Regions from separate parts of the Sabulicella flocculans genome, predicted to be linked through region 1. Evidence: predicted binding sites of a transcription regulator. Region 1 holds the regulator's gene; the other holds the start of a gene.
What was found. Region 1 encodes HrcA, which represses chaperone genes, less so after heat shock. Its sites were predicted from a motif close to GTTNGCACTCNCNNNNNGNGAGTGCNAAC; they were not measured.
Positions count from the first base shown of each region.

Region 2: a site for HrcA is predicted at 1,962-1,990, ahead of groES (co-chaperone GroES). Genes of this name have one in related genera too.

Region 1 covers NZ_JBJJBR010000003.1:210,767-214,968, reverse strand. Annotated here, with positions in the region: gene ACI6QG_RS05890 (CusA/CzcA family heavy metal efflux RND transporter) at 1-1,428, shown strand, start outside; gene ACI6QG_RS05885 (hypothetical protein) at 1,425-2,093, shown strand; gene hrcA (heat-inducible transcriptional repressor HrcA) at 2,151-3,227, shown strand; gene ACI6QG_RS05875 (nucleotide exchange factor GrpE) at 3,259-3,810, shown strand; gene ACI6QG_RS05870 (GNAT family N-acetyltransferase) at 3,807-4,202, shown strand, end outside.
Region 2 covers NZ_JBJJBR010000013.1:22,882-27,083, reverse strand. Annotated here, with positions in the region: gene ACI6QG_RS12790 (alpha-hydroxy acid oxidase) at 1-1,086, opposite strand, end outside; gene ACI6QG_RS12785 (helix-turn-helix domain-containing protein) at 1,298-1,501, shown strand; gene ACI6QG_RS12780 (usg protein) at 1,533-1,823, opposite strand; gene groES (co-chaperone GroES) at 2,045-2,359, shown strand; gene groL (chaperonin GroEL) at 2,400-4,037, shown strand; gene ACI6QG_RS12765 (Bug family tripartite tricarboxylate transporter substrate binding protein) at 4,192-4,202, shown strand, end outside.

The sequences.
Region 1 (4,202 bases):
GACCTGTCGCGCGCGGTGCGCGAGGGGGCGAAGCGCCGCATGACGCCGGTGACGCTCACCGCCTCCATCGCCGCGCTGGCGCTGGTGCCCTTCCTGTTCGCCACCGGCCCGGGCAGCGAGATCCAGCGCCCGCTGGCGGTGGTGGTGATCGGCGGGCTGGTGACGGCGACGGTGCTGACGCTGGTGCTGCTGCCCATCCTGTACGAGCGCTTCGCCCTGCCGCGCGCGCGGCAGCCGGCGAAGGCGAAGGCCAAGGTGGCGGCGGCCCTGCTGCTGGGCCTCGGTCTGGGGCTGGCGCAGCCGGCGCAGGCCCAGCTCTCGGCCCATGTGGACGCGGCGATGGCGCTGGACGCCGGGGCGCGCGCCATCGCCGCCCAGCGCGAGGCGGCGGCGGCGCGCTCGGCCACCGTGCGCTCGGTCACGCCGCTGCCGCCGGCCGTCTCGGGCTCCGCGCGCTCCGACCTGCGCGGCCCGCGCGAGCTGCGGGAGTTCGATGCCGAGCTGGCGCTGCCGCTCTGGCTGCCCGGCCAGCGCAGCGCCCTGTCCGGCACGGTGGCCGCCAACGTGGAGGAGCGCGAGCGCGCCCTGGCGCTGCGGCGGCTGGAGGTGGCCGGCGCCCTGCGCGACGCCTGGTGGAACGCCGCCGAGGCGCAGCGCCTGGTGCAGCTGGCGCGCGAGCGCCTGTCCTCCGCCCGCGCCTTGTCGAACGACGTCGGCCGACGTGCCCAGCTGGGCGACATCGCCCCCTCCGAAGGGCTGCTGGGCCGCAACGAGGTGCTGGCGGCCGAGCTGGCCCTGGCGCAGGCGCAGGCCGAGGCGGCGCAGGCGCGCGCCATCTACCGCGCCGTCACCGGCGGGCTGGAGCCCAACCTGCCGCCGGAGCGCCCGCAGCCCCGCGCCGCGCTGCACCCCGCGCTGGCCGCCGGGCAGGCGGCGGTGGCGGCGGCCGAGGCGCGCTCGCGCTACGTCGCGGCCACCCCGCGCGACAACCCGGAGGTCGGGCTGTTCACCCGGCACGAGAACGGGCTGGTGGCCAGCGACAGCACCTCCATCGGCGTGCGGCTGCGCCTGCCGCTGGCCACCGAGGGGCGCAACGCCCCCCGCCGCGCCGACGCCCAGGCCGAGCTGACCCGCGCCGCCGCCGAGCTGGCCCAGGCGCGGCGCCTGGTGGAAAGCGGGGTGGAGCGCGCCCTGCTGGCCCTAAACGCCGCCGAGGCCGCGCTGCGCATCGCCCGCCAGCGCCTGTCCGTGGCGCAGGAGCAGGAGCGCATCGCGCTGACCGCCTTCCGCGGCGGCGAGATCCTCACCTTCGACCTGTTCCGGGTGCGGCAGTTGCGGCTGGAGGCGGCGAACGACGCCGGGCGCGCCGAGGTGGAGGTGAACCGCGCGCGCTCGCGCGTGAACCAGGCGGGCGGCGTCATCCCGTGACGCGCCGCATCGCGCTGGTGTTTCCCGCCACCAACACCACCACGCCGGCGGAATGCGACGCGCTGGCGCCGCCGGGCGTGGCCAACATCCACGCCCGCATCGCCAACCCCGACCAGGCGGTGCGATCGGACGCCGACACGCTGGCGGTGCGCCGGGCCATGCTGGACGGGCTGATGGCCGCCGTGGAGGAAGCCGCCGCCCAGCGTCCGGACGCGCTGCTGCTGGGCGTGATGGTGGAGAACTTCGCCGGCCCCGAGGCGCCGGCCCTGCTGGCGCGGGTGCGCGCGGCGGCCGGCTGCCCGGTGACGGACTACACCACGGCCATCCTGGCCGAGCTGCCGCCGCGCAGCCGCATCGGCCTGCTGACGCCCTTCATGCCGGTGGGCGACGCCGCCGCTCGCCGCCTGTTCGAGGAGGCCGGGCACCAGGTGGTGCGGCTGCAAGGGCTGCGCGCCCCCTCGCCCGCCGCCATCGCCGCCATCGGCGAGGACCGGCTGCGCGCGGCGCTGGACGCGCTGGACGCGCCGGACGTCACGCACCTGGTGCAGGTGGGCACCAACCTGCGCTTCGCCGCGCTGGCGGCGGCGGAGCAGGCCCGGCGCGGCAAGCCGGTGCTGGCCTCCAACCCCGTGCTCTACCGCCACGCCCTGAACGCCCTGACCTGAACGCCCTGACCTGCGCGCCTTGACCTGGGGGCCGGGAAAACCAAGACTCCGGGGTGGATGAACACGCCGCCCCGCCCGCCGGGCCTGCTGCCCGCCCCCAGCCTCGCCAGCGCCCTCGACCCCCGCGCGACCGCCGTGCTGCGCGAACTGGTGGAGGTCTATGTCCAGACCGGCGAGCCCGTGGGCTCGCGCACGCTGTCGCGCCGGCTGCCGCTGAACCTTTCCCCCGCCTCCATCCGCAACGTGATGGCCGACCTGGAGGAGGCGGGGCTGCTCTACGCGCCGCACACCTCCGCCGGCCGCCTGCCCACCCAGCAAGGCCTGCGCCTGTTCGTGGACGGGCTGCTGGAATTCGGCGACCTGAGCGCGGAGGAGCGCGAGCGCATCGCCGCCCGCTGCGCCGCCCATGGCCGCTCCCTGCAGGAGACGATGGCCGAGGCGGGGCAGATGCTGTCCGGCCTCGCGGGTGCGGCCGGGCTGGTGGTCGCGCCTAAGGGCGAGGCGGCGCTGCGCCACATCGAGTTCGTCCCCCTCGGCCCCGGCCGCGCCCTGGTGGTGCTGGTGAGCGAGGATGGCCGGGTGGAGAACCGCGTCATCGAGGTGCCACCGGGCCTGCCGCCCGCCGCCCTGGTGCAGGCCGGCAACTACCTCAACGCCCGGCTGGCCGGCCGCACCCTGGAGGAGACGCGCGAGACGGTGGGCGAGGAGATCGCCGCCAACCGAACCGCGCTGGACGCGCTGACGCACCAGGTGATCGAGGCCGGGCTGGCCACCTGGGCCGGCGGCTCCGCCGGCAGCCTGATCCTGCGCGGGCAGGCGCGGCTGCTGGAGAACGTGGAGAACCTGGCCCGCGTGCAGGAGATCTCCGCCCTGTTCGAGCGGCTGGAGGCGCAGGAGACCACCCTGAAGCTGCTGGAGCTGGCCCAGCGCGGTGAGGGGGTGCAGATCTTCATCGGTGCCGAATCCGGCCTGTTCAACTCCGCCGGGCTGTCGGTGGTGGTGGCGCCGTTCCGGAACGCGCAGGAGCGCATCGTCGGAGCGATCGGCGTCATCGGGCCCTCGCGCATCAACTACGGGCGTGTCATCCCCGTGGTGGACTACACGGCCCGCGTGCTGGGGCGGTTGCTGGGTTGATGCGCGCGCCGGCGGCCATTACCTGGGCGGCATGAGCGAACAGCAGCCCGAGAAGCCCGAAGCCCTGAACGACGCCGTGGCCCCCGAGGCCCAGCCCGACCCCGCGCCGGAGGACCGCGCCGCCGCCCTGGAGGCCAAGGTGGCCGAGCTGGAATCCGCCCTGCTCTACGCCCGCGCCGAGACGGCCAACGCCGTGCGCCGCGGCAAGGAGGAGGCGGAGAAGGCGCGCCTTTTCGCCGTGCAGAAATTCGCCGCCGACGTGGTGGAGGCCGCCGAGAACCTGCGCCGCGGCCTGGACGCCCTGCCCCCGCCCGCCGAGGACGAGCCCGAGCTGGTGGCCAAGCTGCGCGGCGGCTTCGAGGGGGTGGAGCGCTTCTTCCTCCAGCGCCTGGAGGCCAACGGCATCCAGCGCAAGCCCGCCCAGGGCGAGGCCTTCGACCCCGCGCTGCACCAGGCGATGAGCGAGGCCCCGGCGCCGGAGGGCGTGGCGCCCGGCACCGTGCTGCAGGCCTGGAGCCACGCCTGGACGCTGAACGGCCGCCTGCTGAAGCCGGCCATGGTGGTGGTGGCCGCCAAGGGGTGATCCGCCCGGTCACCGACGCCGACATCCCCGCCCTGGCGGCGCTGAACGACGCCGAGGCGGAGCACGTCAACGCCCTGGGCGAGTCCGGGCTGCGCGCCCTGCTGGGCGCCGCCTGGCTGGCGCTGCGGGCGGAGGGCGCGCTGCTGGTGGCCCTGCGCGGCGACACCCCGAGCCAGGGGCCCAACCACGCCTGGTTCCAGGCGCGCCTGCCCGCCTTCGCCTACGTGGACCGCGTGGTGGTGGCCCCCGCCGCCCGCGGCCGCGGCCTGGCGCGGGCGCTGTACGCGGAGGTGGAGGCGCGCGCCCGCGCGGCGGGGCTGCCCCTGCTGTGCTGCGAGGTGAACCTGCTGCCGCCCAACCCCGCCTCCCTGGCCTTCCACGCCGCGCTGGGC
Region 2 (4,202 bases), on a different contig from region 1:
GTGGATTTCCGCCATCAGCAGGGCGATGGCCTTTTCCACCCCCGCCTGCCCGAACACCCCGGCGGCGTGCAGCATCGGCCGGCCGACGAAGGTGAAGCGCGCGCCTAGGGCGTAGGCCTTCAGCACGTCGGTGCCGCGGCGGATGCCGCCATCCAGCATCACCACCACGCGCTCGCCCACTGCTTCGGCCACGCGCGGCAGCACGCGCAGCGGGCTGGCGGTGCCGTCCAGCTGCCGGCCGCCATGGTTGGAGACGATGACGCCGTCCGCGCCCTCATCCGCCGCGCGCACGGCGTCGTCGGGGTGCATCACGCCCTTCACCAGCAGCTTGCCGGGCCAGCGGCGGCGGATCAGCGCCAGGTGCTCCCAGTTCAGGTGGTCGCGCGCGGTGAAGTCGCGCAGCACGTTCTTGGCCAGGATGGGCGCGCCGCGCTCGGCGAAGCTGTTCTCGAAATGCGGCATGCCGTGTTCGCGGAGCGTCCGCAGCCAGGTGCCCAGCAGCCAGCGCGGGCGGATGGCGCCGTCCCAGGCCAGGCGCAGCGAGGGGCGCAGCGGGGTGGAGAAGCCGTTGCGGACGTTGTTCTCGCGGTTGGGCAGCACGGCGGTGTCCACCGTGAGGAGGAGCGTGCCGAAGCCCGCCGCCGCCACCCGGTCCACCAAGGCCTCCACCCGCCGCGAATCGCCGGGCAGGTAGGCCTGGAACCAGGCATCGGGGTTGGCGGCGATCACCTCCTCCATCCTGATGAGCGAGGAGCCGGACAGCACGTAGGGGATGTTGGCCGCCCGCGCCGCGGCGGCCAGCGCGATGTCGCCACGCCAGGCCACCAGGGCGGCCATGCCCATGGGCGCGATGCCGAAGGGCGCCGCCCATTCGCGCCCCCACAGCGTGACCGCCTGCGAGCGGCGCGACACATCCGCCAGCACGCGCGGCGTGAAGGCCCATTCGGCGAAGGCGCGGGCGTTGTCGTGCAGGGAGGCGTTGCGCTCCGTCGCCCCGGCCACGTAGCCGAAGACCGGGCGGGGCAGGTGGCGGCGGGACAGCGGCGCGAAATCGTCCAGGGACAGGACGCGGGACAGGCTGGGCATGGCGGGCATCATAGGGCGGGCGGGCGGCGGCGGCACCGGCCTCCGGAAGATTCCCAATGTGTTGATTGCTGATTAAACCATTAGTTGTGGAAATTGCCGTGGGGGCTGGCTATTGCCGGGTCTTGGGGTGCCACATACGTGGCAAGAATCATCAAACCGGATGAATCTTGAGAAAATGACAGGAATTGAGCTGAAGACCGTCCTTTTGGACATGCAGATGACGCAGGCGGAGTTCTGCCGCCTGATTGGCTGCCAGCCGCCGACGATGAGCCGCTACGTGCGGGGTGGCCTGCCGGTGCCGGCGCCGCTGGCCGCCCTGGCCGACGTGCTGCGCTCGGTGCAGGACCGCGGCCACGACGCCGCCCGCCTGCTGCGCGAGGCGCGCCACCCCCGCCCGGAGCAGCGGGCCGCCTGAGCCCCCCGCCCGGGCGCCAAGGCCCGGGCCCTCAATGCAGGGTGAACACGCCGTTGGCGTAGCGCAGCTCGGCCGGCTGGACCAGTGCGGCCGAGGCGACGCGCACGGAATGCAGCGGGCCCTGGATCTCCCGCTGCCAGAAGGCCAGGAAATCGGTCAGCCGCGGGAAGCTGGGCGCCAGGTCGTCGCGCTGCCAGACGAAGCTTTGCAGCAGGTGCGGGTGGTCGGGCAGGTGATACAGGATCTCGGCGGTGGTCAGCCGCCAATCCGGCTGGCGGATGATGGGAAGCAGGGCGTCCAGCACGTCGCGAACCTCCTTCATGTCACGATGCTGCAACGCGAAGCCTGCCATGCGCGCTGCGCGGGACGCCAGATTTTTCGTTTTGTTTCAAGGCATTGGCACTCGCAGCGTGAGAGTGCTGCTTTGCGGCTTGACTCGCGGGAAGGCTTCTCCTAGCTAGCTGGCACTCCTCGGCGGGGAGTGCCAACACACCCCCGCCGTGGATCCAGCGAGACCCTGAGCCAAGCCAGGAGAGAACCGCCATGAAGTTCCGCCCCTTGCACGACCGCGTCCTCGTCCGCCGCATCACGGCTGAGGAGAAGACCGCGGGCGGCATCATCATCCCCGACACCGCCAAGGAGAAGCCGCAGGAAGGCGAGGTCATCGCCGTCGGCTCCGGCACCGTGAACGACAAGGGCGAGGTCCGCGCGCTCGACGTGAAGGCCGGCGACCGCATCCTGTTCGGCAAGTGGTCGGGCACCGAGGTGAAGGTGGACGGCGAGGAGCTGCTCATCATGAAGGAGAGCGACGTCATGGGCGTCATCGAGGGCTCCTCCGTGACCGCCAAGGCCGCCTGAGCCACCCCCCCTTCCCACACAGATTTCGGAGAGCACACACATGGCTGCCAAGGACGTGAAGTTCGGCGCCACGGCCCGCGACAAGATGCTGCGCGGCGTGGACATCCTGGCCGACGCGGTGAAGGTCACGCTGGGCCCCAAGGGCCGCAACGTCGTGATCGACAAGTCGTTCGGCGCGCCGCGGATCACCAAGGACGGCGTGACCGTCGCCAAGGAGATCGAGCTGGCCGACAAGTTCGAGAACATGGGCGCGCAGATGGTGCGCGAGGTGGCCTCGAAGACCAACGACCTGGCCGGTGACGGCACCACCACCGCGACCGTGCTGGCCCAGGCCATCGTGCGCGAGGGCGCCAAGGCGGTGGCCGCCGGCATGAACCCGATGGACCTCAAGCGCGGCATCGACAAGGCCGTCGCCTCCGTCGTGGCCGAGCTGGAGAGCCAGACCAAGAAGATCACCACCTCCGCCGAGGTCGCGCAGGTCGGCACGCTGTCCGCCAACGGCGAGGCCGAGATCGGCAAGATGATCGCCGAGGCGATGGAGAAGGTCGGCAACGAGGGCGTGATCACGGTCGAAGAGGCGAAGTCCATCCAGACCGAGCTCGACGTCGTCGAGGGCATGCAGTTCGACCGCGGCTACGTCTCCCCGTACTTCATCACCAACGCGGAGAAGATGATCGCGGAGCTGGACCAGCCCTACATCCTCATCTTCGAGAAGAAGCTGTCCCAGCTGCAGCCGATGCTGCCGCTGCTGGAGGCCGTGGTGCAGTCCGGCCGCCCGCTGGTCATCATCGCCGAGGACGTGGAGGGCGAGGCCCTGGCCACGCTGGTGGTCAACAAGCTGCGCGGCGGCCTGAAGATCGCCGCCGTGAAGGCCCCGGGCTTCGGTGACCGCCGCAAGGCCATGCTGGAGGACATCGCCATCCTGACCGGTGGCCAGATGATCTCCGAGGACCTGGGCATCAAGCTCGAGAACGTGACCCTCCAGATGCTGGGCAAGGCCAAGACCATCCGCATCGAGAAGGAGAACACCACGATCGTCGACGGCGCCGGCGAGAAGTCGGAGATCCAGGGCCGCTGCGAGCAGATCAAGGCGCAGATCGAGGAGACCACCTCGGACTACGACCGCGAGAAGCTGCAGGAGCGCCTGGCGAAGCTGGCCGGCGGCGTGGCGGTGATCCGCGTCGGCGGCTCGACCGAGGTCGAGGTGAAGGAGCGCAAGGACCGCGTGGACGACGCGCTGCACGCCACCCGCGCCGCGGTGCAGGAAGGCATCGTGCCCGGCGGCGGCATCGCCCTGCTGCGCGCCTCGCAGAACCTCGCCTCCGTCAAGGGCGAGAACCGCGACGAGGAGGTCGGCATCGAGATCGTCCGCCGCGCCATCCAGGCGCCGGTGAAGCAGATCGCCGCGAACGCCGGCAAGGACGGCGCCGTGGTGGCCGGCGAGGTGCTGCGCAACAGCGAGTACACCTACGGCTACGACGCCCAGAAGGACGAGTACAAGGACCTGGTGGGCGCCGGCATCATCGACCCGACCAAGGTCGTGCGCACGGCCCTGCAGGACGCCGCCTCCGTGGCCGCCCTGCTGATCACCACCGAGGCGATGGTGGCCGAGCGTCCGGAGAAGAAGGCCCCCGCCGGCGGCCCGCCGGGCGGCGGCATGGGCGACATGGACTTCTGATCCCCACGGGTTCAGGAACCAGGGGGCGGCCGGCGACGGCCGCCCCTTTTTCATGTGCGCCCGGCCGGCGGCGGGGGCTGACCGCGCGCCGCCGCGGTGCTATCGCGCCCCCGGCCGGGGCCGCAGACCCCGCGAGCCGGAGGAAACCCCCGCCATGCGCCGCCG